One region of the Pararhizobium sp. O133 genome, then DNA from elsewhere that is predicted to be linked to it. Evidence: predicted binding sites of a transcription regulator. Region 1 holds the regulator's gene; each other region holds the start of a gene.
What was found. The regulator PhoB, encoded in region 1, activates phosphate uptake and scavenging genes when phosphate is short. The targets are predictions, from matches to a motif close to TGTCATNNANCTGTCAT.

Region 1 (7,843 bases):
GTCGGGATCTGTTCCGACTGGCGGAAATAGACGCCGGCGATCTCCTCCAGGCTCGCACCATCTAGCGGCACGATGCCCTGGTAGCGTTGCATATGGGCGCCCTGATCGATGGTAAAGGCCAGAACGCCCTCCCCCAGCAGCTCTTGCGGCTGGGTCTGGCCGTTATTGACTGCAACCGCCAAGGCTTCCTCGCTGTAACGGGCATAGGCGCGCACACGGTCCGGCGTCGCGAAATCCGCGACGACCAGATCGACCGGGCCGTCGCTCTTTGTCTGAACGATCAGCTTGCCTTCGAATTTCAGCGAGGTGCCAAGCAGGACCGTCAGCACGACTGTTTCGGCAACAAGACGGGCGACCGGCAGCGGATAATTGTGGCGTTCGAGAATGGCATCCAGCATCGGGCCGAGCTGGACGGCGCGGCCGCGCACATCAAGGCCTTCAACCTGAAACGGTACGACGTGATCGTCACCGGCAAAATCGAATTCGCCGAGGCCCGGCATGGTTTCCGTCATCATCTTGCTCCTTCGTGTTCGGCCACAGATGCGCCCGAGGAGCCGAGCCCCGCAGCGACGCGATGTCCGATCTGTTCATTGATCCCGTGCCGTCCCGGTTTGTCCAGAGTGCATCCGGAAAAAGCGGCGGCCGGTCTTGTCGCTTCAGGGTCGAAGCGAACGGATGGTTGGCGTCATCAACGACGATGACCGGTCGCGTGTTCGGCGCCGGTCATCTTTCTGGTCCATAGATCGTGTGCCGCCCGGCCGTTTTCAAGTCGCGTGGGCGAGCCTGCTCACAGGGCGCCGAGGCACCAGGCAAGGACCGACTTCTGGGCGTGCAGGCGGTTCTCGGCCTCGTCGAAGACGACGGATTGCCTGCCGTCGATGACCTCGTCGGTGACTTCCTCGCCGCGATGGGCTGGCAGGCAGTGCATGAACAACGCATCCTTGTCCGCCCGCTTCATCAGCGCCTCATTGACCTGGAAAGGCTGGAAGACATTGTGGCCGCGGGCGCGATGTTCCTGGTTCATGGAGACCCAGGTATCGGTGACCACGCAATGAGCGCCATCCACGGCCTGTTCAGCCTCATGATAGAGCTTGATATTGCCGCCATTGTTGCGGGCCCAGTTGAGGATCTTGTCGTCCGGCTCGGAACCGAGCGGAACGGCCATGTTCATCTGGTAGCCGAAACGGGCAGACCCCTCGACGAAGGAATGCAGCACGTTGTTGCCATCGCCGGTCCAGGCGATCGTCTTGCCCTTCACCGGCCCGCTATGCTCCTCGAAGGTCATGATGTCGGCCATGATCTGGCAGGGATGCGTTGTATCGGTCAGGCCGTTGATGACAGGGACGGTCGCGTGTTCGGCCAGTTCCAGCAGGCGGCTGTGATCGGTGGTGCGGATCATGATGGCGTCGACATAACGCGACAGGACCTTGGCGGTATCGCCGATGGTTTCAGCGCGGCCAAGCTGCATTTCGGTGCCGGAGAGAAACAGCGTTTCGCCGCCGAGCTGGCGCATGCCGACATCGAAGGAAACACGGGTACGGGTCGACGGTTTTTCGAAGATCATCGCCAGCATCTTGCCGGCCAGCGGCTTTTCCGCCGTGCCGGCCTTGGTGGCTACCTTGCGGACGCGGGCGTCGTCGATGATGGTTCTCAGGTCATTCGACGTCATTGCGGAGAGGTCGAGAAAGTGTCTTGTATCGGCCATTCTATTCAAATCCTGTCATTATTCGAGCATGCGGGAAACGTCGTTCAGACTGACGCCTGTCGTCGTTCCACCGTCAGATGCTCGGCCGCCCGCTCGATGCGGGCGAGACCCTCGCGGGCCTCCTCCGCCGTCGTGGTGAGCGGGGGCAGCAGGCGAATGACGTTTTCACCCGCAGGAACGGCCAGCAGGTGTTCCGCCCGGATGGCCTTCAACAGGTCTGCCGACGGCACCTTGGCCTTGATGCCGAGCATCAGGCCATCGCCACGGATTTCCTCGATGACATCGGGGAAGCGATCGGCAAGCGAGGCCAGTCCTTGGCGGAAGACCAAGGCCACATCGCGGACATGCGGCAGGAAATCGTCGGCCAACACGACGTCAAGGACGGCATTGCCGACGGCCATGGCGAGCGGATTGCCGCCATAGGTCGATCCATGCGTACCGGCGACCATGCCGGCTGCCGATTCCTCGGTCGCAAGGCAGGCACCGAGCGGGAAGCCGCCGCCGATACCCTTGGCGACAGCCATGATGTCCGGGGTGATACCCGACCATTCATGGGCAAACAGCTTGCCAGTCCGGCCGACGCCGCACTGGACCTCGTCGAAGATCAGGAGGAGGCCGTATTCGTCACAAAGTGCGCGCAGTTCCTGCAGGAATTCCTTGGGAACGGTGCGGATGCCGCCCTCGCCCTGGATCGGTTCGATCAGGATCGCGGCCGTCTCCTCGGTGATGGCGGCCTTCAGGGCCGGCATGTCGCCGAACGGAACCTGATAGAAGCCCGGAGCCTTCGGACCGAAGCCCTCGAGATATTTCGCCTGTCCACCGGCCGCGATGGTCGCCAGCGTGCGGCCATGGAAGGCGCCTTCGAAGGTGATGATATGGAATTTTTCCGGATGGCCCTTGGCGAAATGGTAGCGCCGCGCCGTCTTGATCGCGCATTCCAGCGCCTCGGCGCCGGAATTGGTGAAAAACGCCTTGTCGGCAAAGGTCGCATCGGTCAGCCGGCGGCCGAGGCTTTCCTGGCCCGGAACCTCGTAGAGATTGGACAAGTGCCAGACCTTCTCGGCCTGCTCCTTCAGCGCCGATACCAGATGCGGATGGGCATGGCCGAGCGAATTGACCGCGACGCCGGCGGCGAAGTCCAGATAGCGGGTGCCGTCCTCGGCGATCAGCCAGACGCCTTCGCCGCGCTCGAACCGAAGGGGTGCGCGGGCATATGTGTCGTAAAGCGGCGTGGCATCGGCCATGGCGCAAGTCTCCTCAATCATCACGGCGTGATTGTCTGGGTCACGTGTTTACACCGGGCTGAGGCCAGCCCTGAAAAATCAAAATGCCGCCTTGCGGCGGCGATGGCACTATCTTCATTTCGCACCGCGATGTCAACAAAAGGCCATGGTTTGCAGCCATTCCCGCGCACCGAACGGCCCGCGAATTTTTTTACGCCACGCTCTTGCAAAAATACCACGCATCGCAAGCAAGTTGGGGAAAACTCGAAAATCGATTCGGCGTGATTCATGGGACTCTTGTCACGGAGTCCCCCGGGCTCTACGTTAATAAACAATTACTAGAACGCATGCGGCGGACCTAGTCACCAAAAGTGTTATCGCGTTTCAACCTCGGATCGTTGCCGGGGTCCGGTGGAGGATTCGACCATCACCAACGCTGTGAATGGAGACATGACCATGAACTGGACTGACGAGCGGGTCGAGAAACTCAAGAAATTGTGGTCCGAGGGTCTGAGCGCGAGCCAGATCGCCGCTCAACTCGGCGGCGTCAGCCGCAACGCCGTCATCGGCAAGGTGCACCGGCTTTGCCTGCCGGGCCGCGCCAAGGCTGGCGGCACCACGACGACAGCTCGCGCAAAGCGCCCGGCACCGGCTGCTCCGCGCACGGCCGGCAACACTTTTGCCTCGCGCATGACCGCGCCCCGCGCTGCAACGCGGACGACCGGCGCTGCCGTAATGAAGGAAGAGGTCGAGATCGACGCGATCGAACAGCGCGAGGAGGCTCCAGCCAGCAATGTCGTCGTTCCGATGTCGCGCCGTCTGGGTCTGACTCAGCTTACCGACCGCACCTGCAAGTGGCCGATCGGCGATCCGATGAAGGAAGAGTTCCACTTCTGTGGCAACGACTCTCCCGATACGTCACCCTACTGCACGTTCCATGCGAAGCTGGCCTACCAGCCGTCCGCGGAACGCCGCAGGGCACGCTGAGGCACAGCGTCACACGCATCAAAAAAGGGGCCGAAATGGCCCCTTTTTCATGTCCGGCCGAAAATTGACAGATCAGCTTTCCAGCGAATATCCGGCGCCGCGCACGGTGCGGATGACGTCCTGCATGTTGGAGAAGTTCAACGCCTTGCGCAGACGGCCCACATGGACGTCGACGGTACGCTCGTCGACATAGATATCGTGACCCCAGACGCCATCCAGAAGCTGGGAGCGCGAGAACACGCGGCCCGGCGAGGCCATGAAGAATTCCAGTAGACGGAACTCGGTCGGCCCGAGGCGCACTTCGCGGGCCTTGCGATGGACCCGGTGGGTTTCGCGGTCGAGTTCGATATCGCCGCATTTCAGAAGCGTGGAGAGGACTTCCGGCTTCGCACGGCGCAGCATGGCCTTCACCCGCGCCATCAGTTCCGGCGTCGAGAACGGCTTGACGACATAATCGTCGGCGCCGGTGGCGAGACCGCGGACGCGCTCGCTTTCCTCGCCACGCGCGGTCAGCATGATGATCGGCAGGCGCTCGGTTTCGGAACGCTGGCGCAGGCGACGGCAAAGCTCGATGCCGGACACACCCGGCAGCATCCAGTCGAGGATCAGCAGGTCGGGAAGACGCTCCTGCAGGCGCATTTCGGCTTCGTCACCACGGTTGATCGTATCGACTTCAAACCCTTCGGCCTCAAGGTTGTAGCGCAGGAGGACGCTCAGCGCCTCTTCATCTTCAACAACGGCAATTCTTGGCAGCATAGTCCATGAGCTCCTTGGCGCCCGGTCCACCTGGCATGCCGAGCGGCTCCAGCGGCCGCGCGCGCCTTCACGTAAGAATCGGCTTACTTATTTGTGCGACGCGATCAGTTTCCGACCGCACCGACGGTGTTGGCCGTGTCGTCCTTCGGCCGCTCGCCGACCAGCTGCGCGCCGGTCGCCATGTAGTAGATCGTCTCGGCGATGTTGGTCGCATGGTCGCCGATGCGCTCGATGTTCTTGGCGCAGAACAGAAGATGGGTGCACGGCGTGATGTTGCGCGGATCTTCCATCATGTAGGTGAGAAGTTCGCGGAACAGCGACGTGTAGATCGCATCGATCTCGCCATCGCGCTCGCGGATGCTGTTGGCCTTTTCAGGCGAACGCGACGCGTAGACATCGAGAACTTCCTTGAGCTGAACGAGAGCAAGCTCGGCCAGGTGTTCCAGGCCACGGGCCAGCTGACGCGGCAGGGTCGAGCTGGCAACGGCGATGACGCGCTTGGCGGTGTTCTTGCCGAGGTCGCCGACGCGTTCCAGGTCGGCGGCGATGCGGATCGAGCCCATGATTTCGCGCAGGTCGGCCGCCATCGGCTGGCGCTTGGCGATGGTGATGATCGCCTTTTCGCCGATCTGGCGCTCGGCATCATCGAGAATGGCGTCGTCGGAGATAACCTTCTGGGCGAGCGCCAGGTCGGAATTGACCAAAGCGCGCACGGATTCGGCAACCATCTGCTCGGCCAGACCGCCCATTTCGGAGATGCGGCGGGTCAGGTATTTCAGATCTTCGTCATAGACGGAAACGATGTGTGTAGACATGATTGTTTTTCCTCGTGATCACAATCCAATTGGGAAACAGCCGCCTCCCCGAACGCCGGGCAGGCCACGGGACATATCCTCAGCCGAAGCGGCCCATGATGTAGTCCTGGGTGCGCTGATCATCCGGGTTTGTGAACATCTTGTCGGTGTCGTTTTCCTCGACGAGATTGCCGAGGTGGAACATGGCGGTGCGCTGCGACACGCGGGCGGCCTGCTGCATCGAATGCGTCACGATGACGATCGTGTAGTTGGTGCGCAGTTCGTGGATCAGTTCCTCGACCTTGGCGGTCGCGATCGGGTCCAGTGCCGAGCACGGCTCGTCCATCAGGATCACTTCCGGGCTGACGGCGACGGCGCGTGCGATGCACAGGCGCTGCTGCTGGCCGCCGGAGAGACCGGTGCCGGATTCATGCAAACGGTCCTTCACCTCGTTCCAGAGGCCGGCCTTCTGCAGGCTCTGCTCGACGATCTGGTCGAGTTCCGCCTTGGTGCGGGCGAGACCGTGGATCTTCGGACCGTAGGTGACGTTCTCGTAGATCGACTTCGGAAACGGGTTCGGCTTCTGGAAGACCATGCCGACGCGGGCACGAAGTTCAACGACGTCGATGCTCGGATCGTAGATATCGCCACCATCGAGCGTAATCTTGCCGGTAACGCGGCAATTATCGATCGTGTCGTTCATGCGGTTCAGCGTCCGCAGGAAGGTGGACTTGCCGCAGCCGGAAGGGCCGATCAGCGCGGTCACGGTGTTTTCGCGGACATCCAGGTTCACGTCGTACAGCGCACGCTTCTCGCCATAATAGACCGAAACGTCCTTGCCGATCATCTTCAACGGGACAGTGTTCATTTTCTGGTCCAGCGCCTTTTCAACTGCTGCTTCTGACATCATGTTCATGTTCTTACCTCACTACCAGCGACGCTCAAAGCGACGCCGCAACAGGATTGCGCCCAGGTTCATGACGACGAGGAAGATCAAGAGGATCATGATCGCACCCGACGTCCGTTCGACAAATGCACGTTCGGCTTCGTTGGCCCACATATAGATCTGCACTGGCAGTGCCGTGGACGGCTCCATCGGCGAGCCGGGATAATCGACCACGAAGGCGACCATGCCGATCAGCAGAAGCGGCGCGGTTTCGCCGAGCGCATGCGCCAAGCCGATGATCGTGCCGGTGAGAACGCCCGGCATGGCGAGCGGCAGAACGTGGTGGAAGATCGTCTGCATCTTCGACGCACCGAGGCCAAGGGCGGCCGAGCGGATCGACGGCGGAACCGCCTTCAGCGCGGCGCGGGTGGCGATGATGATCGTCGGAAGCGTCATCAGCGTCAGCACCAGGCCACCGACCACGGCGGCCGAACGGGGCATGCCGGCGAAGTTGATGAAGATCGACAGGCCGAGCAGACCGTAGACGATGGACGGAACGGCCGCGAGATTGTTGATGTTCACCTCGATCAGGTCCGTCAGGCGGTTTTTCGGGGCGAACTCTTCAAGATAGATCGACGCGCAGACACCGATCGGCAAAGCCAGCACGAGCACGATCAGCATCATGTAGAGCGAACCGAGGGCCGCAACGCCGATACCGGAGGCTTCAGGACGGCTCGATGCGCCATAGGTGAACAGGCCTGTATTGAACTCCTTGGCGAGCGCACCACTGTCGGACAGGGTCGCCATCCATTTGATCTGCTGATCCTTCACCTTGCGGTTCGCCTCGGCGACCGTCAGGTCGATCTGCCCCTTGTTGGCGCTGTCGATATTGCCTTCAGCCAGAAGCGATACGTTGACGGTGGTGCCGATGATCGCCGGATCGGCAACAACGAGATCGCGCAATTGCGTGCGGGCGCTTGCAGACACCATTTCCGTCGCCTTCTTGACCAGCGCCTTGTCGGCCGGGTCGATGGCAAGCACCTTGACGAGGGCATCGCGGACCAGAAGAGGATAGTTGGCAGTCATCAGCTTGGCGGGATTGGTGCCACGCTCGTTTTTCGGATCGATGATCTTTTCGGAGAACTCGATCGGCAGGGTGATCGCCGTCTGCTGGAAGGCGGTGTAGCCCTTGGAAACGACTGTCCAGAGAAGCACGAACAGGAAGAACAGGCCGATCAGGATCGCGGCGAAGCCATAGGCCTGGAAACGGCGTTCGGCTGCATAGCGCTTCTTGATGCCGATATCGCGTCTTGCCTGGGCCGGGCGCTGAAACGTGGACTGTACGGAGGATGTAACGTCGGTCATTCGTACTGTTCCCGATATTTGCGCACGATGTAGAGTGCATAGATGTTGAGGCAGAGCGTTATGGCGAACAGGGTGATACCGAGCGCGAAGGCCACCAGGGTCTGCGGCGAGTTGAACTCGAGGTCGC
Region 2 (7,843 bases), 1.7 Mb from region 1:
GACGGGGATGTCTTGACCTGTGCCATGACGGTAACATGAACTTAAATGATAAGCAGTTCAAGTCAGGGTGGTGCGCTGTTCATGCGCTGAACGGGACGATTCCCGGGAGCCTTGGAATGGTTCCGATGGCATCAGGCTGCCACCTCCGGTCACACGTCACTGCCGTGCAAGACCGCCCCTCATCCGCCCTGTCGGGCACCTTCTCCCCGTTTTGACGGGGAGAAGGACAAACGGCAACTGCACCGCAAGGGAAACCAGACGGCGTTTCCGGAAATCAATACACGTCCGGCACGTACATGTCCGGCGGGACCGGGTGGCGGGTGTAGTCGTCGTGGCGGATGCGGTCGGGCAGGACGAGTTCCGGCTTGGGCACATCCTCGTAGGGGATCTGGGCGAGCAGGTGGGCGATGCAGTTGAGGCGCGCCTTCTTCTTGTCGACGGCCTGGACGATCCACCAGGGGGCTTCCTCGATATGGGTGCGGGCCAGCATCTCTTCCTTGGCTTTGGTGTAGTTTTCCCAGTGGATGCGGCTTTCCAGGTCCATCGGCGAAAGCTTCCACTGTTTCAGCGGATCGTGGATACGCATCTGGAAGCGGAATTCCTGTTCGTCGTCGGTGATCGAGAACCAGTATTTAATGAGAATGATGCCGGAGCGGACCAGCATGCGCTCGAATTCCGGCACGTCGCGGAAGAATTCCTCGACCTGCTCGGGCGTGCAGAAGCCCATGACGCGCTCGACGCCGGCGCGGTTGTACCACGAGCGATCGAACAGCACCATTTCGCCTGATGACGGCAGGTGCGGCACATAACGCTGGAAATACCACTGATTGCGTTCGCGCTCAGTGGGTGCAGGCAGGGCGACGACGCGGCAGACGCGCGGGTTGAGGCGCTGGGTGACACGCTTGATGGCGCCGCCCTTGCCGGCGGAATCGCGGCCTTCGAACAGGACGACGACCTTGAGCTTCTTGTGCTGGACCCAATCCTGCAGGCGCACCAGTTCATGCTGGAGGCGGAACAGTTCACGGAAATAAGTCTTGCGCTCCAGCGTCGGCTCGGCCGGGCCGGACATGCCCTCGGCGACCATTTCGTCAAGACGGTCCTCTTCCATCTGCATTTCCAGCTCTTCATCGAAGCTGTCGGCAATTTCCGCCTTGATGCGGTCGAGGTGGTCGATCATCGGGTCGCGTTCCTGTTGGTCGGAGGGACAGGAGCAGGGTTTGATGACAGGGGTGTGACAGGCATGAACATTTGCGAACTGCGTTAAAGTCAGGCAGCAATTCAAGCTGCGCCTTGATGCAACGGTTCGAAAAATGCTGATCGTTTTCAGCAAGCTTAAAGGCCACAGCGATACTAAACGGCGAACGGTCGCCTGTATCGCTACAGGCGCGTGCGGCAAGACGAACGGTGCGTGTTCCGCCATTGCACCCCGCTTTCAATTTCGCTAAGAGACCGCCAACTTCTTTCACTGGCGCGAACCCCTTGGCGCAGCAGGCAATACCGGTAGAGGCATATGGCACGCATCGTGATGAAATTCGGCGGCACGTCCGTCGCGGATATGGATCGCATCAGGAATGTGGCCCGCCATGTGAAACGTGAAGTCGATGCCGGCCATGAGGTCGCGGTCGTCGTTTCCGCCATGTCCGGCAAGACCAACGAACTGGTCGCCTGGACGCGTGACGCTTCGCCGATGCATGACGCGCGCGAATATGATGCCGTGGTCGCCTCCGGCGAGCAGGTGACGTCCGGTCTGCTGGCCATCGCGCTGCAGAATATCGGCATCAATGCCCGCTCCTGGCAGGGCTGGCAGATCCCGATCAAAACCGACAACGCCCATGGCGCGGCGCGCATTCTCGATATCGATGGCACGGAACTGGTCCGCCGCTTCGGCGAGGGGCAGGTGGCCGTCATCGCCGGCTTCCAGGGGCTTGGCCCGGACAATCGGATCGCGACGCTCGGTCGCGGCGGTTCCGATACGTCGGCTGTGGCGATTGCAGCCGCGGTGAAGGCCGATCGTTGCGACATCTATACCGACGTCGACGGCGTCTACACGACCGATCCGCGCATCGAGCCGAAGGCCAAGCGCCTGAAGAAGATCGCGTTCGAGGAAATGCTGGAAATGGCCTCGCTCGGGGCCAAGGTCTTGCAGGTTCGCTCGGTCGAGCTTGCCATGGTATTCAAGGTCCGCACCTTCGTGCGCTCCAGTTTCGAAGACCCCGATGCACCGGGCATGGGCGATTTCTTGAATCCCCCCGGTACGCTGATTTGTGATGAGGAAGAGATCGTGGAACAGGAAGTCGTCACCGGCATCGCCTATGCCAAGGATGAAGCACAGATTTCGCTCCGGCGCCTGGCCGATCGGCCCGGCGTTTCGGCCGCGATCTTCGGGCCGCTCGCCGAAAGCCACATCAATGTCGACATGATCGTCCAGAACATTTCGGAAGACGGCTCGAAGACCGACATGACCTTCACGGTGCCCTCCAGCGATGTCGACAAGGCCCTGAAGGTTCTGAACGAATCCAAGGAAAAGATCGGCTTCGACGTCATCCAGAACGAATCGGGCCTGGTGAAGGTCTCGGTCATCGGCATCGGTATGCGCAGCCATGCCGGCGTGGCCGCGTCCGCTTTCCGCGCACTTGCTGAAAAAGGCATCAACATCAAGGCGATCACCACCTCGGAAATCAAGATTTCCATCCTGATCGACGGTGCTTACGCCGAATTGGCGGTTCGTACTTTGCATTCCGTCTACGGTCTGGATAAGAGTTAAGCGACGCAGTTACGGTCGCTTCCGGCGCTTGATAATGCCGGGGCGATTGCTATCTGCCCTTGATGATTTCAGATACGGAGACGTTGCGCGATGAGAGACCTTTCCGCGGGTCCACGCGTCCTTCTCAAGCGGTTGCGCGAACTGATGGCGGAACCGCTCGAGCCGCAGGAGCGACTTGACCAGATTGTCCGCCAGATCGCTCAGAACATGGTCGCGGAAGTGTGTTCGGTCTACGTGCTGCGCTCCGACGGCGTGCTCGAACTCTATGCCACCGAAGGCCTGAACAAGGACGCCGTCCATCTCGCGCAACTGCAGATGGGGCAGGGGCTCGTCGGCACGATCGCCGCTTCCGCCCGGCCGCTCAATCTCTCCGACGCCCAGGCGCATCCGGCCTTTACCTACCTGCCGGAGACCGGCGAGGAGGTCTACCATTCCTTCCTCGGCGTGCCGATCCTGCGCACCGGCCGCTCGCTCGGCGTTCTCGTCGTGCAGAACAAGGCAAGCCGCACCTATCGTGACGACGAGGTCGAGGCGATGGAGACGACGGCGATGGTGCTCGCCGAGATGGTGGCGACCGGGGAACTGAAGAAGCTCACCCGTCCGGGACTGGAACTCGACCTGTCGCGCCCGGTGACGATCGAGGGCAACAGTTTCGGAGAAGGCATCGGCCTCGGCTACGTCGTGCTGCACGAACCGCGCATCGTCGTCACCAATCTGTTGAACGACGATACCGACCACGAGCTTGGCCGGCTGGCCGAGGCGCTGGGATCCTTGCGCATTTCCATCGACGACATGCTGTCGCGCCGCGACGTGTCGATGGAAGGCGAGCACCGCGCCGTGCTGGAAGCCTACCGGATGTTTGCCCATGACCGGGGCTGGGTGCGCAAGCTCGAAGAGGCTATCCGCAACGGCCTCACCGCCGAAGCCGCCGTCGAGCGGGTGCAGAGCGAGACCAAGGCGCGGATGATCCGGCTGACGGATCCTTACCTGCGCGAGCGCATGCACGATTTCGACGACCTCGCCAACCGGCTGCTGCGCCAGCTGACCGGCTATGGCGCGCGGCTGTCGGCCAGCGATTTCCCGCCCGATGCCATCGTCGTCGCCCGCGCCATGGGGGCGGCCGAACTGCTGGATTATCCGCGCGAGAACGTGCGCGGCCTGGTGCTGGAAGACGGCGCCGTGACAAGCCATGTGGTGATCGTCGCCCGGGCCATGGGCATTTCCGTGGTGGGGCAGGCGGCGGGTGTCGTGGCGTTGGCCGAAAACGGCGATGCTGTTATCGTCGATGGCGACGGCGCCCAGGTGCATCTGCGGCCAATGGCGGACCTGCAGCGGGCATACGAGGAAAAGGTGAGGCTGCGCGCCCGTCGGCAGGCACAGTTCCGGGCGCTGCGTGGCATCGAGCCGGTGACCAAGGACGGCAAGCGGATCAAGCTGCAGATGAATGCCGGCCTGCTGGTCGATCTGCCGCAACTGGCCGAATCCGGCGCGGAGGGCATCGGCCTGTTCCGCACCGAGTTGCAGTTCATGATCGCCTCGACCATGCCGAAGATGGAGGAGCAGGAAGCCTTCTATCGCAACGTCATCAAGCAGGCGGCCGGCAAGCCGGTGACCTTCCGCACGCTCGATATCGGCGGCGACAAGGTCGTGCCCTATTTCCGCGCGGCGGAAGAGGAAAACCCGGCGCTCGGCTGGCGGGCGATCCGCCTGTCGCTGGACCGTCCCGGCCTGTTGCGCACGCAGTTACGCGCCATGCTTCGGGCCTCCGCCAGCCAGGAACTGCGCATCATGCTGCCGATGGTGACGGAAGTTGCCGAGTTGCGTACCGTGCGAGAACTCCTTCAGAAGGAAATCCAGCGCCAGTCCAAGGTCGGCGAGCAATTGCCGCGCAAGTTGCAGTTCGGCGCCATGCTGGAAGTGCCGGCCCTGCTCTGGCAGCTCGACGAACTGATGCAGGAAGTCGATTTCGTCTCGGTCGGCTCCAACGACCTGTTCCAGTTCTCGATGGCGGTCGACCGCGGCAATGCGCGGGTGGCGGATCGTTTCGACGTGCTCGGTCGGCCGTTCCTGCGCATCCTGCGCGACATCATCCGCGCCGGTGACCGCAACGAAACGTCGGTCACGCTCTGCGGCGAAATGGCGAGCAAGCCGCTGTCCGCCATGGCGTTGCTCGGCCTCGGCTACCGCTCCGTCTCGATGTCGCCGACGGCCGTCGGCCCGGTCAAGGCCATGCTGCTCGCCGTCGATCTCGACAAGCTCTCGGCCATGCTGCACGCGGCACTGGACGACCACAAGGACCTGACGCCATTGCGGGAGAAGCTTTTGGCATTTGCGGCGGAGCATGGGGTGCCGGTTTAGGGATTGGCATTGGAGTCCGCTGTGGGCTCACCCCCCTCTGTCGGCTACGCCGACATCTCCCCCTCAAGGGGGGAGATTGACCGCAACGATTGTGCGTCCCTGACTATGGTGTAGATAGGGAAAAGAATGATCTCCCCCCTTTGAGGGGGAGATGTCACGTGAGTGACAGAGGGGGGTAAGCCTCCGCAAGCTCGGACAGAATGAAGGACGGACGCGCGAAGCGGCACGCCCCACGGAGACTACATTGGCCACACTTCCTGTTGAAAAAATGCGCGAGCTGGAGCGGCGCTTCGGCGAGATCGAGGCGCGGATGTCGGAGGGGCCGGCGGCGGATGTTTATGTGAAGCTGGCGTCGGAATATTCCGAGTTGCAGCCGGTGGTGACGAAGATCCGGCTGTATGAGAAGGCGCTGGCCGAGCTTGCCGATGTCAACACGCTGATGAACGATCGCACCACCGATCGCGAGATGCGCGACCTCGCCGAGATGGAAAAGCCGGAGATCGAGGAACGCATCGAGGCGCTGGAAAAGGACATGCAGATCCTGCTCCTGCCGAAGGACGCCGCCGACGAAAAGAGCGCGATCCTGGAAATCCGCGCCGGTACGGGCGGGTCGGAGGCGGCGCTGTTTGCCGGCGACCTTTTTCGCATGTACGAGCGTTATGCATCCGACAAGGGGTGGAAGGTCGAGGTGCTGTCGGCGAGCGAAGGCGATGCCGGCGGTTACAAGGAAATCATCGCCACCGTGACCGGGCGCGGCGTGTTCTCCAAGCTGAAATTCGAATCCGGCGTTCACCGGGTGCAGCGCGTGCCGGACACGGAAACGCAGGGCCGCATCCATACATCGGCGGCGACTGTCGCGGTTTTGCCGGAAGCGGAAGATATCGATATCGAGATCCGCAACGAGGATATCCGCATCGATACGATGCGCTCCTCCGGCGCCGGCGGCCAGCACGTCAACACGACGGACTCGGCCGTGCGCATCACCCATCTGCCGACCGGCATCGTCGTCACCTCTTCTGAAAAATCGCAACACCAGAACCGCGCCAAGGCGATGCAGGTTTTGCGGTCGCGGCTCTACGACATGGAGCGGCAGAAGGCGGACAATGAGCGCTCCGCCTCGCGCAAGAGCCAGGTCGGTTCCGGCGACCGGTCCGAGCGCATCCGCACCTATAACTTTCCGCAGGGTCGCGTCACCGATCACCGCATCAACCTGACGCTTTACAAGATCGACCGGATGATGATGGGCGAAATCGACGAGGTGGTGGACGCACTGCTTGCCGATTACCAGGCGGACCAGCTGGCACAGCTCGGCGAGATCCAGGGATGACCGATACGCTCGACAGCCTGTTTGCCGAGGCGAAGGCCCGATTCCTGCAGGCGCATATCGGCGAGGCGGCGCTGGATGCGCGCGTGCTGATCGGCGGATTGCTTGACCTCCCCACATTGGCGTTCGTGACGCGCGGCAGCGAATCGGTGTCGGTTGAAGATGCGCAGCGCATACGCGACGCCATTGCCCGCCGCGCGGCGCATGAGCCGGTCTATCGCATTCTCGGGTGGCGCGAATTCTACGGGCTGACGCTTGGCATGTCGAAGGACACGCTGGAGCCACGGCCGGATTCGGAAATGATCGTCGAGGGGCTGATCCCGGTCGCCCGGAAGATCGTCGCGGAAAACGGTTCCTGCCGGATCATCGATCTCGGCACGGGCACGGGGGCCATCTGCCTGGCGCTGCTCAGCGCGGTGCCGGAAGCGACCGGGGTGGGCTCGGATCTTGCCGCGGGTGCGGTGGAGATGGCGCGGGCGAACGCGGCGCGCAATGGTCTCGACGGGCGGTTCACGGGGATCGAAAGCGACTGGTTCGAACAAATTAACGGCACGTTTGACATCATTGTGTCGAATCCACCCTATATAAGGACCGATGTCGTTGCGTCCCTGGCGCCTGAAGTGAAGGACCATGATCCGGCTTTGGCGCTGGACGGTGGCGCCGATGGGCTGGATGCCTATCGCACGCTTGCTGCCGGTGCGGCCGCGCATCTGGCACCCGGCGGGGTCGTCGGGGTCGAGATCGGCTACGACCAGATGCAGGTCGTCGGCCAGCTTTTTGCCGATAATGGTTTCCGGGCGATCGACCGCGTGCGCGATCTCGGCGGAAATGACAGGGCGATCCTGTTCGAACTGTTGCCGTAACCCCGCAAAACCAGCGGAAAATGGCGGGTTCTTTTTAGAGACCATGAAGAAAAGGCTTGGAATCAAAGAGGAAGCGGGCTAGGTTCACCCTCACGCACTGGGTAGAAGGTCTAAGATCTGAGATTCGTTCCGGTCAGACCTAGCCGCAGGGATTGCTCTCACAAAAGAGTTGCTAAGGTTCGACAGTGCCTGGTGCGGGTACCTGTTAATTTGACTTTAACCAGCGACGGTACCGTCATGAGACGGTTGGGTCGCGGCGCGTGTCTGCCTGACCCGGAATTCTCTTGAAGAATTTCTGGCGGGCCACGAAGCCACAAGATCATCAATATCAAGAGAATCCAGGTGAGTGAACGATGAGGCCAGGACAGCAGAACAAGCGCGGCCGTGGGCGTAATAACAATACCAACACCAGCAACAACAATGGCGGTGGCAATAACAACAATCATAACCGGAAGGGCTCGAACCCGCTGACCCGGACCTATGATAGTTCCGGTCCGGACGTGAAGATTCGTGGTACCGCGCAGCACATCGCCG
Region 3 (7,843 bases), 1.8 Mb from region 1:
GTCGGCCGTGGCAAGCAGACTGGTGACGCTGGACTGGTCGGCGGTGATCTGTGCCGACTTGCCGCTTTCAAGCGCCTTCTGCAGGATGTTTTCCTCACCCTTGTTGCCGCCGCTGAGTTCGATATAGGCGGCACCGGTCAGTCCCTGGATTTCCAGGGTCGCGGTGGTGGATTTCAGGACCGGCGCATCGGCGGAGACTTCGGTCACGGCGACGGAGTAACGCGGATCGTTGGAATTGATCGCCAGATTGCGGACCGAGCCGACGGGAATGCCGTTGAAGCGTACCGGCGAGCCGACGCTCAAACCGTTGGCGGAACCGGGAATGCTGACCACCAACTCCACCATTTCGCCGCTGCGGCCATATTGAGACATCCAGTAAACGAAGCCGAAGGCCGCGAAAATCACCGCGACGGTGAAAAAACCGACGATGGCGTAGTTGGCTTTTGTTTCCATTGCTACCGGTACCCTTGGGGGACGCCGCTCATGCGGTTCCCTGCTTTAATCAAATCACTCGAAACCACAGGCGATCGTCATGCCCGCATGTCGTCACGAGGCCTTCTTGTCGTCGTCGCGAACGATCGAGCGCGCGCGCTTGCCCTGGAAATAAGACGTGACCCATTCGTCATCGCAGGCGAGCATATCCTCGATCGTTCCCTCGACCAGAACCTTCTTCTTCCCCAAAACCGCGATCCGGTCGCAGACGGAAAACAGGCTGTCGAGATCGTGAGTCACCATATACACGGTCAATCCCAGGGTGTCGCGCAGTTTGGCGATTAGGTTGTCGAACTCGGCGGCCCCGATCGGATCAAGCCCGGAGGTCGGCTCGTCGAGGAAAACCAGGTCGGGATCGAGCGCCAGAGCACGCGCAAGTGCTGCCCGCTTGATCATGCCGCCGGAGAGTTCGGAGGGGAACTTGTCCGCCGCTTCCGGCGCCAGTCCCACCATCTCGATCTTCAGCCGTGCCAGTTCGTCCATCAGTTCCTGCGGTAGGTTGAGATATTCGCGCATCGGAACCTGAATGTTTTCCCGGACGGTCAGCGATGAGAACAGCGCGCCGTGCTGGAAGAGCACGCCCAGCCGCATGTCGAGCGCCACGCGCTCCTCTTCGCTCACCGCATCATATTCGACGCCGAGGATTTTGATCGAGCCGGAACGGCGCGGCAGGAGGCGTAGCACCGTGCGCATCAACACGGACTTGCCGGTGCCGGACGCGCCGACGAAGCCGAGGATTTCGCCGCGATAGATGTTGAGGTTCAGCTTGTCGAGCACGATGTTGGAGCCGAAGCCGACGGTCAGGTCCTGCACGGACAGCACGACTTCCGCGCCATCCCACGCGCGTCCATCGCCCTCCCTCGCCGTCATCTCCTCAGTGGTCGCCATCGGTAAAATCTCTTCCATCAGAAATCGATCGACGCATAGAAGATCGCAAACAGGCCATCGACCAGGATGACGACGAAGATCGATTTCACCACCGACTGCGTCACATGCTTGCCGAGCGATTCGGCGCTACCACCGACCTTCAAGCCCTCGACCGCGGCGACGACGCCGATGATCAGCGCCATGAACGGCGCCTTGATCATTCCGGCCAGCACAGAGGAAAAATCGACTGCTTCCTGCAGGCGCGCCAGGAATGTGGCAAAGGTGATGCCGGAATAGCTCCAGGTAACGACCGCAGCCCCCGTCAGCGCGGCGAAATTGGCGATGATCGTCAGCAGCGGCAGCGCCACCGTCAGGGCAACGAGGCGCGGAAACACCAGAACGCCGATCGGGCTCAGCCCCATGACCTTCAGCGCGTCGATTTCCTCGCGCATCTTCATCGAGCCGATTTCGGCCGTGATCGCGCTTCCCGAGCGGCCGGCGATCATGATCGCGGTCAAAAGCACGCCGATTTCACGCAATTGCAGGATGCCGACGAGATCGACGACGAACAGCTCCGCGCCAAAGTAACGCAACTGGAAAGCGCCCTGCTGGGCGATGATCGCCCCGATCAGGAAGGACATCAAAAGGATGATCGGCACCGCCTGGACGCCCATGCGGTCGATCTGGTTGACGATCGCCGCCGGCGACAGGCCGCTGTGGCGGCCAAGCTTCAGTTGTGCGCCCCGTACCGCCGAACCGAGAATGAACATGGCGGCGACCGTGTCCTCCCAGGCCGAGACCACCGACTTGCCGATCGCAACGAAGAACCGCGAAAAAATGGAAGCCGTCTTTTTCTTGTCTTCCTTCGGTTCCGGCAACTCTTCGGGCAAGGCACCGAGAAGTTCCAGATAGCGCGGATTGTCGCTTGTCAGCTTCGCATCGCCGATCTTCGTCAGGAAGCGACGAACCACCCAGGCGCCAGCCGTGTCCATGGCGGTGACGGCGCTGAGATCGACTTCACTCGCCGTCCCACCTTTTGATGCCAGCTGGTCAAGTTGCGGCATGACGGTGTGAATGGAGACGCTGCGCCAATCGCCGCTGAAACGATAGACCTTGCTGCCACCATTGCCAGCATCTTCCAGCTGTACGTCGGTGTCGGTTTTCACTTGCGAACGCGTCACGTCTGTTCTTGTCTTCCGGAGATGGCTGTATTTGATAAAACGTAAGCGACTCATAACCGCTCGGGCATCATCTGTCACCGATTGAAACGTTTCCGCGCCAAACGGTTGGTCGCTGAGATATGGATGCCACAGGAGACATCGATGAAACGCGCAATGACAACCGCCGTCGAACATTTCCCGATCGCCGGAAGCTTTACCATTTCGCGAGGCAGCAAGACGACGGCATCGGTGGTCACCTGCACCCTCGCGCAAGCCGGATTCATCGGACGCGGAGAATGCGTGCCCTATGGCCGCTATGGTGAGACGATCGATACTGTGCTTGCCGCGATCGAGGCAATCCGCCCGCTGATCGAATCGGGCATCGACAGGGTTCAACTGCGCGACGCCATGCCGGCCGGTGCCGCCCGCAACGCCGTCGATTGCGCGCTGTGGGATCTTCAGGCGAAAACGGCGGGCACGCGTGCCTCCGCAATCGCCGGCGTCGAAGAGCCGTTGGCGCTCACCACCGCCTACACGCTGTCGCTCGGGGAGCCGGACGCGATGGCGGCGCAAGCGACGAAGTACGCCCATAGGGCCTTGCTCAAGATCAAGGTCGGAACGGCGGATGACGCCTCCCGCATCCGCGCCGTCCGCGCTGCGGCCCCTGACAGTGCCATTATCCTTGATGCCAACGAAGGCTGGACGGAAGGCAACCTCGCCCACCATTTCGCCGTCTGCCTCGACGCGGGCATATCGCTGATCGAACAGCCTCTGCCTGCCGGCAAGGACGGCTTTCTCGCTGAAATCGCCCGCCCCGTCCCGGTCTGCGCCGACGAGAGCGTGCACAAGACCGAGGACTTGGCAAAAATGGCCGGGCTCTATGACGCCGTCAACATCAAGCTCGACAAGACCGGCGGTCTCACCGAAGCGCTGCGCATGCGCGACGCCGCCCGGGCGCTGAACCTGAAAATCATGGTCGGGTGCATGGTCGGCACCTCGCTCGGCATGGCGCCGGCCGTGCTTCTGGCGCAGGGGGCGGAATTCGTCGATCTCGACGGGCCGTTGCTCCTGGCACAGGACCGCGAGCCCGGCCTGCGCTACGAAGCCTCGCTGGTCTTCCCGCCGCCGGCCGCCCTCTGGGGTTGAAGGACCCAGGCCGCGAACGCGGAACAGCAGCCGACAAAGGCGACCAACGACATTGAGTAAAATCCGTCAACACCGAACCTGGTATAGAAGTAGCCCGACGTGAATGTGAAGATCGCCGAGAAGATGCCGGTATAGAAGAAATACAGGCCTTGCGCGGATGATTCCTGCTCCTCCGGAACCCGCTGCACCAGAATGTTCTGCATGCCCGTATGCATGATGGCATAGGTGAAGGCGTGGAAGCACTGGAGGATGAAATAGCCCCAGAAGCCGAGGTCCATCGGAAAGATGATCCAGCGGACGACGGCAAGAATACAACCCGAGAAGATCATCGTCCAAAGGCTGAACCGGCGAATGACCCAGCGCGCCGAAAAGAACATCGCAACCTCAGCCGCGACGCCGGCACTCCACAGAAGGCCAATCTCGGTGCCGGTAAAACCGATATGCTGCCAATAGATCGCTGAAAAGGCGAAAAGCATGGCATGGCTGCCGTTGACGAGGGTCACGCCGATCAGCAGCAGTTGCAGGTCGAGTTTGCGCAGCGCCTTCGGCGGCGGCTCGGTCAGCGTCGTCAGCGTCGACGGACGGCGCGGCTTGCCGACACGCGGTGCGATAAAAGTGAGAAGGATCATCAGCAGGAAGCCGCCCGCCATCGCCGGCAGCACCATCGCGCCGCCGAAAAGCCCAATCATCACCCCGCCGAACATGGTAGCGCCAATGAAGGCGACAGATCCCCACACGCGCATGGTCGCATAATCGAAACCCCAGCGTCGCACGCCGGTCAGCGCGATGGCTTCGACGATCGGCACATAGGGCGAATAGACGCCGCCTTGCAGCGCATAAATGATCAGCACGAACCAGAAACTGTGCGAAACGAATAAGGCCAGAGCGGTCAGCAACGAGAGCACGGCCGACCAGATCAGCACCCTTGCCCGTTCCCCGATCCTGTCGGCCAGCAACCCGACCAAGGGCGCCGTGACGACGCGCACGAACATCGGCACCGCCAGGATGATGCCGATCTCGAAATCGCTGAGTGACAGCGTGCTCAGCCAGACCGGAAAATACGGCATGGCGAAGCCGTTGATGATCAGGGGCGCACAGAACAGCAAGGCAATGCGCGGCACGAAATAGGCCGGCGCTTCCTCATGAAAGGGAGGCGGTGATGAGGGAATCATGGAGTGACCTGAATACGATATCCACGATCTATCACAGTGGCTCACAACCACGCCAGCAGCTAGATTTCCCTACATCTTCAGCGCGTGCACTTTTCACGCCGCCTGTTGCGAAAGAGCCTGTATCATCATCATTTCGACTTCGGACGCATCTTCCTTCACGACAAGAGCGCCGCTCAGCTGGCGCCAGGTGATCAGTTCCATCGTGCCGTCGTGATGCTCGGCGATCGCCGTGCAGCTTTCAACCCAGTCGCCGGTATTGATGTAGCGGATACCGCCGATGTCCTCGATGACGGCGTGGTGAATATGGCCGCAGATGACGCCATCGGCATTTTCCCGGCGCGCCTCTTCCGCCACGACCTTCTGGAATTCACCGATGAAATTCACCGCATGCTTAACTTGCAGCTTGGCCCAGGCGGAAAACGACCAGTAGGGCAAGCCGAGGCGCCGGCGCACGGCGGACAGGCCAATGTTGATGGCGATCGCCATGTCATAGGCCCAATCGCCGAGATAGGCGAGCAGGCGCGCATTGCGCACCACGACATCGAATTCGTCGCCATGCAGGACCAGATATTTCAACCCGTCGGCACCGTCGTGCATGTGACGCTGGGCGACCTCGATGCCGCCGAAATGCACCCCAGGGAAATCCCGCATGAATTCGTCATGGTTTCCGGGGATATAGATGACGCGGCTGCCCTTGCGGGCCTTGCGCAACAGCTTCTGCACGACGTCGTTACAGGACTGCGGCCAGTACCAGCTGCGCTTGAGCCGCCAGCCATCGACGATATCGCCGACGAGAATGATGGTCTCGGCGTCCGTCACGCGCAGGAAATCGAGAAGATAGTCGGTCTTGGCCGCCTTCGATCCCAGATGGACATCGGAAATGAACAGGGTCCTGAAATGCCGAATGGCTGGCTCTTGCTCTTTCTCGGTCATGTTGCCTCGCAAAGGTCTCTCGGGCTCTCTTAAGGGGCTTCAAAAACAGACTCTTGTTTCAGGAGAATGACAGCCTGTGGAACGCGGCCCGCGACGGGCAAGACAGCTGTTCGAGAAAACCGGCCATAAACAGGCTTTTCAAAACTGTACGGACGGTTCGTTTCATGCAAAAAGAGCCGCGACGACATGCGAGGAATTGACATTATGAGCACCGGCGACAAGGCCAAGACCCCAACGGCACCCGCAAGCGGCGACCTCGACGAGCAAGCGCTGTTCTTCCATCGCTATCCGCGCCCCGGCAAGCTCGAGATCCAGCCGACCAAGCCGCTCGGCAACCAACGCGACCTCGCCCTTGCCTATTCGCCGGGTGTCGCAGCCCCCTGTCTTGCCATTCGTGACGATCCGGCGACAGCCGCCGACTATACCGCACGCTCAAACCTCGTGGCCGTCGTGTCGAACGGCACGGCCGTGCTCGGCCTCGGCAATATCGGACCGCTGGCCTCCAAACCGGTAATGGAAGGCAAGGCCGTCCTGTTCAAGAAGTTTGCCGGCATCGACGTTTTCGACATCGAGATCGACGCCCCGGAAATCGACCAGATGGTCAATGTCATTTCCGCGCTGGAACCCACATTCGGCGGCATCAACCTTGAGGACATCAAGGCACCGGAATGTTTCGAGGTCGAACGTCGCCTGCGCGAGAAGATGGATATTCCGGTCTTCCACGACGACCAGCACGGAACCGCCATCATCGTCGCCGCCGCCATCCTCAACGGCCTTGAACTCGCCGGCAAGGACATCGCAAACGCAAAGATCGTCACGTCCGGCGCCGGTGCTGCCGCACTCGCCTGCCTCAACCTTTTGGTGACGCTCGGCGCGCAGCCGGGAAATATCTGGGTACACGACCTCGAAGGCCTCGTCTATGTCGGCCGCGAAGTGCTGATGGACCAGTGGAAGTCGATCTACGCGCAGGACAGCGCCAACCGTGTTCTGGCCGACAGCATTGCCGGCGCCGACGTCTTCCTCGGACTCTCCGCCGCCGGCGTCTTGAAGCCGGAACTGCTGGTCCAGATGGCCGAAAAGCCGCTGATCATGGCGCTCGCCAATCCCAATCCCGAGATCATGCCCGAGGTCGCGCGCGCCGCCCGCCCGGACGCGATGATCTGCACCGGCCGCTCCGATTTCCCCAACCAGGTCAACAATGTCCTGTGTTTTCCCTACATCTTCCGCGGCGCGCTCGATTGCGGCGCCCGGACGATCAACGAGGAAATGAAGATGGCGGCCGTGCGCGCCATCGCCGCGCTTGCCCGCGAGGAACCGTCGGATGTCGCCGCCCGCGCCTATTCGGGCGAAACACCGGTCTTTGGCCCGGATTACCTGATCCCCTCGCCGTTCGACCAGCGGCTGATCCTGCGCATCGCGCCGGCGGTTGCCAAGGCCGCCGCCGACAGTGGCGTCGCCAATCGGCCGATCGCCGATTTCGATGCCTATCTCGACCAGCTCAACCGCTTCGTCTTCCGCTCCGGCTTCATCATGAAGCCGATTTTCGCGGCCGCCAAGAACGCCCAGAAAAACCGCGTCATCTTCGCGGAAGGTGAAGACGAGCGCGTGCTGCGCGCCGCCCAGGTCCTGCTCGAAGACGGAACGGCGCGCCCGATCCTGATCGGCCGCCCGCATATCATCGAGACCCGCCTGAAGCGTTATGGCCTGCGCATCCGGCCGGATACCGATTTCGAAGTCGTGAACCCGGAAGGCGATCCGCGCTTCCGCGACTATGTCGACGAGTATTTCTCGCTCGTCGGCCGTCTCGGCGTCATTCCGGAAGCAGCCCGCACGATCGTGCGAACCAACCAGACCGTCATCGGCGCGCTCGCCGTTCGGCGCGGTGAGGCCGATGCGCTGATCTGCGGTGTGGAAGGCCGCTACAGCCGTCACCTGCGCGATGTTTCCCAGATCATCGGCAAACGCGAGGGCGTTCTCGACTTCTCCGCCCTCAGCCTGCTGATCTCCCAGCGCGGCGCGACCTTCATGACCGACACTTATGTGACCTTCAATCCGAGCGCCGAAGAAGTTGCG

Region 2: a site for PhoB is predicted at 1,221-1,237, ahead of ppk2 (polyphosphate kinase 2). Genes of this name have one in related genera too.
Region 3: a site for PhoB is predicted at 5,826-5,842, ahead of ACST81_RS12295 (UDP-2,3-diacylglucosamine diphosphatase). Genes of this name have one in related genera too.

The regions. Positions count from the first base shown of each region.
Region 1 is NZ_CP196426.1:4,402,342-4,410,184, forward strand. Features, by position in the region: gene ACST81_RS21375 (Hsp33 family molecular chaperone) at 1-512, opposite strand, end outside; gene argF (ornithine carbamoyltransferase) at 788-1,705, opposite strand; gene ACST81_RS21385 (aspartate aminotransferase family protein) at 1,750-2,949, opposite strand; gene ACST81_RS21390 (hypothetical protein) at 2,970-3,218, opposite strand; gene ACST81_RS21395 (GcrA family cell cycle regulator) at 3,385-3,915, shown strand; gene phoB (phosphate regulon transcriptional regulator PhoB) at 3,988-4,671, opposite strand; gene phoU (phosphate signaling complex protein PhoU) at 4,776-5,486, opposite strand; gene pstB (phosphate ABC transporter ATP-binding protein PstB) at 5,566-6,381, opposite strand; gene pstA (phosphate ABC transporter permease PstA) at 6,394-7,716, opposite strand; gene pstC (phosphate ABC transporter permease subunit PstC) at 7,713-7,843, opposite strand, start outside.
Region 2 is NZ_CP196426.1:1,467,882-1,475,724, forward strand. Features, by position in the region: gene ACST81_RS07080 (hypothetical protein) at 1-26, opposite strand, end outside; gene ppk2 (polyphosphate kinase 2) at 275-1,177, opposite strand; gene ACST81_RS07090 (aspartate kinase) at 1,511-2,764, shown strand; gene ptsP (phosphoenolpyruvate--protein phosphotransferase) at 2,855-5,122, shown strand; gene prfA (peptide chain release factor 1) at 5,367-6,449, shown strand; gene prmC (peptide chain release factor N(5)-glutamine methyltransferase) at 6,446-7,309, shown strand; gene ACST81_RS07110 (DUF4167 domain-containing protein) at 7,663-7,843, shown strand, end outside.
Region 3 is NZ_CP196426.1:2,573,780-2,581,622, reverse strand. Features, by position in the region: gene ACST81_RS12320 (MlaD family protein) at 1-453, opposite strand, end outside; gene ACST81_RS12315 (ABC transporter ATP-binding protein) at 547-1,362, opposite strand; gene ACST81_RS12310 (MlaE family lipid ABC transporter permease subunit) at 1,398-2,540, opposite strand; gene dgcA (N-acetyl-D-Glu racemase DgcA) at 2,682-3,665, shown strand; gene ACST81_RS12300 (MFS transporter) at 3,617-4,837, opposite strand; gene ACST81_RS12295 (UDP-2,3-diacylglucosamine diphosphatase) at 4,931-5,770, opposite strand; gene ACST81_RS12290 (NADP-dependent malic enzyme) at 5,975-7,843, shown strand, end outside.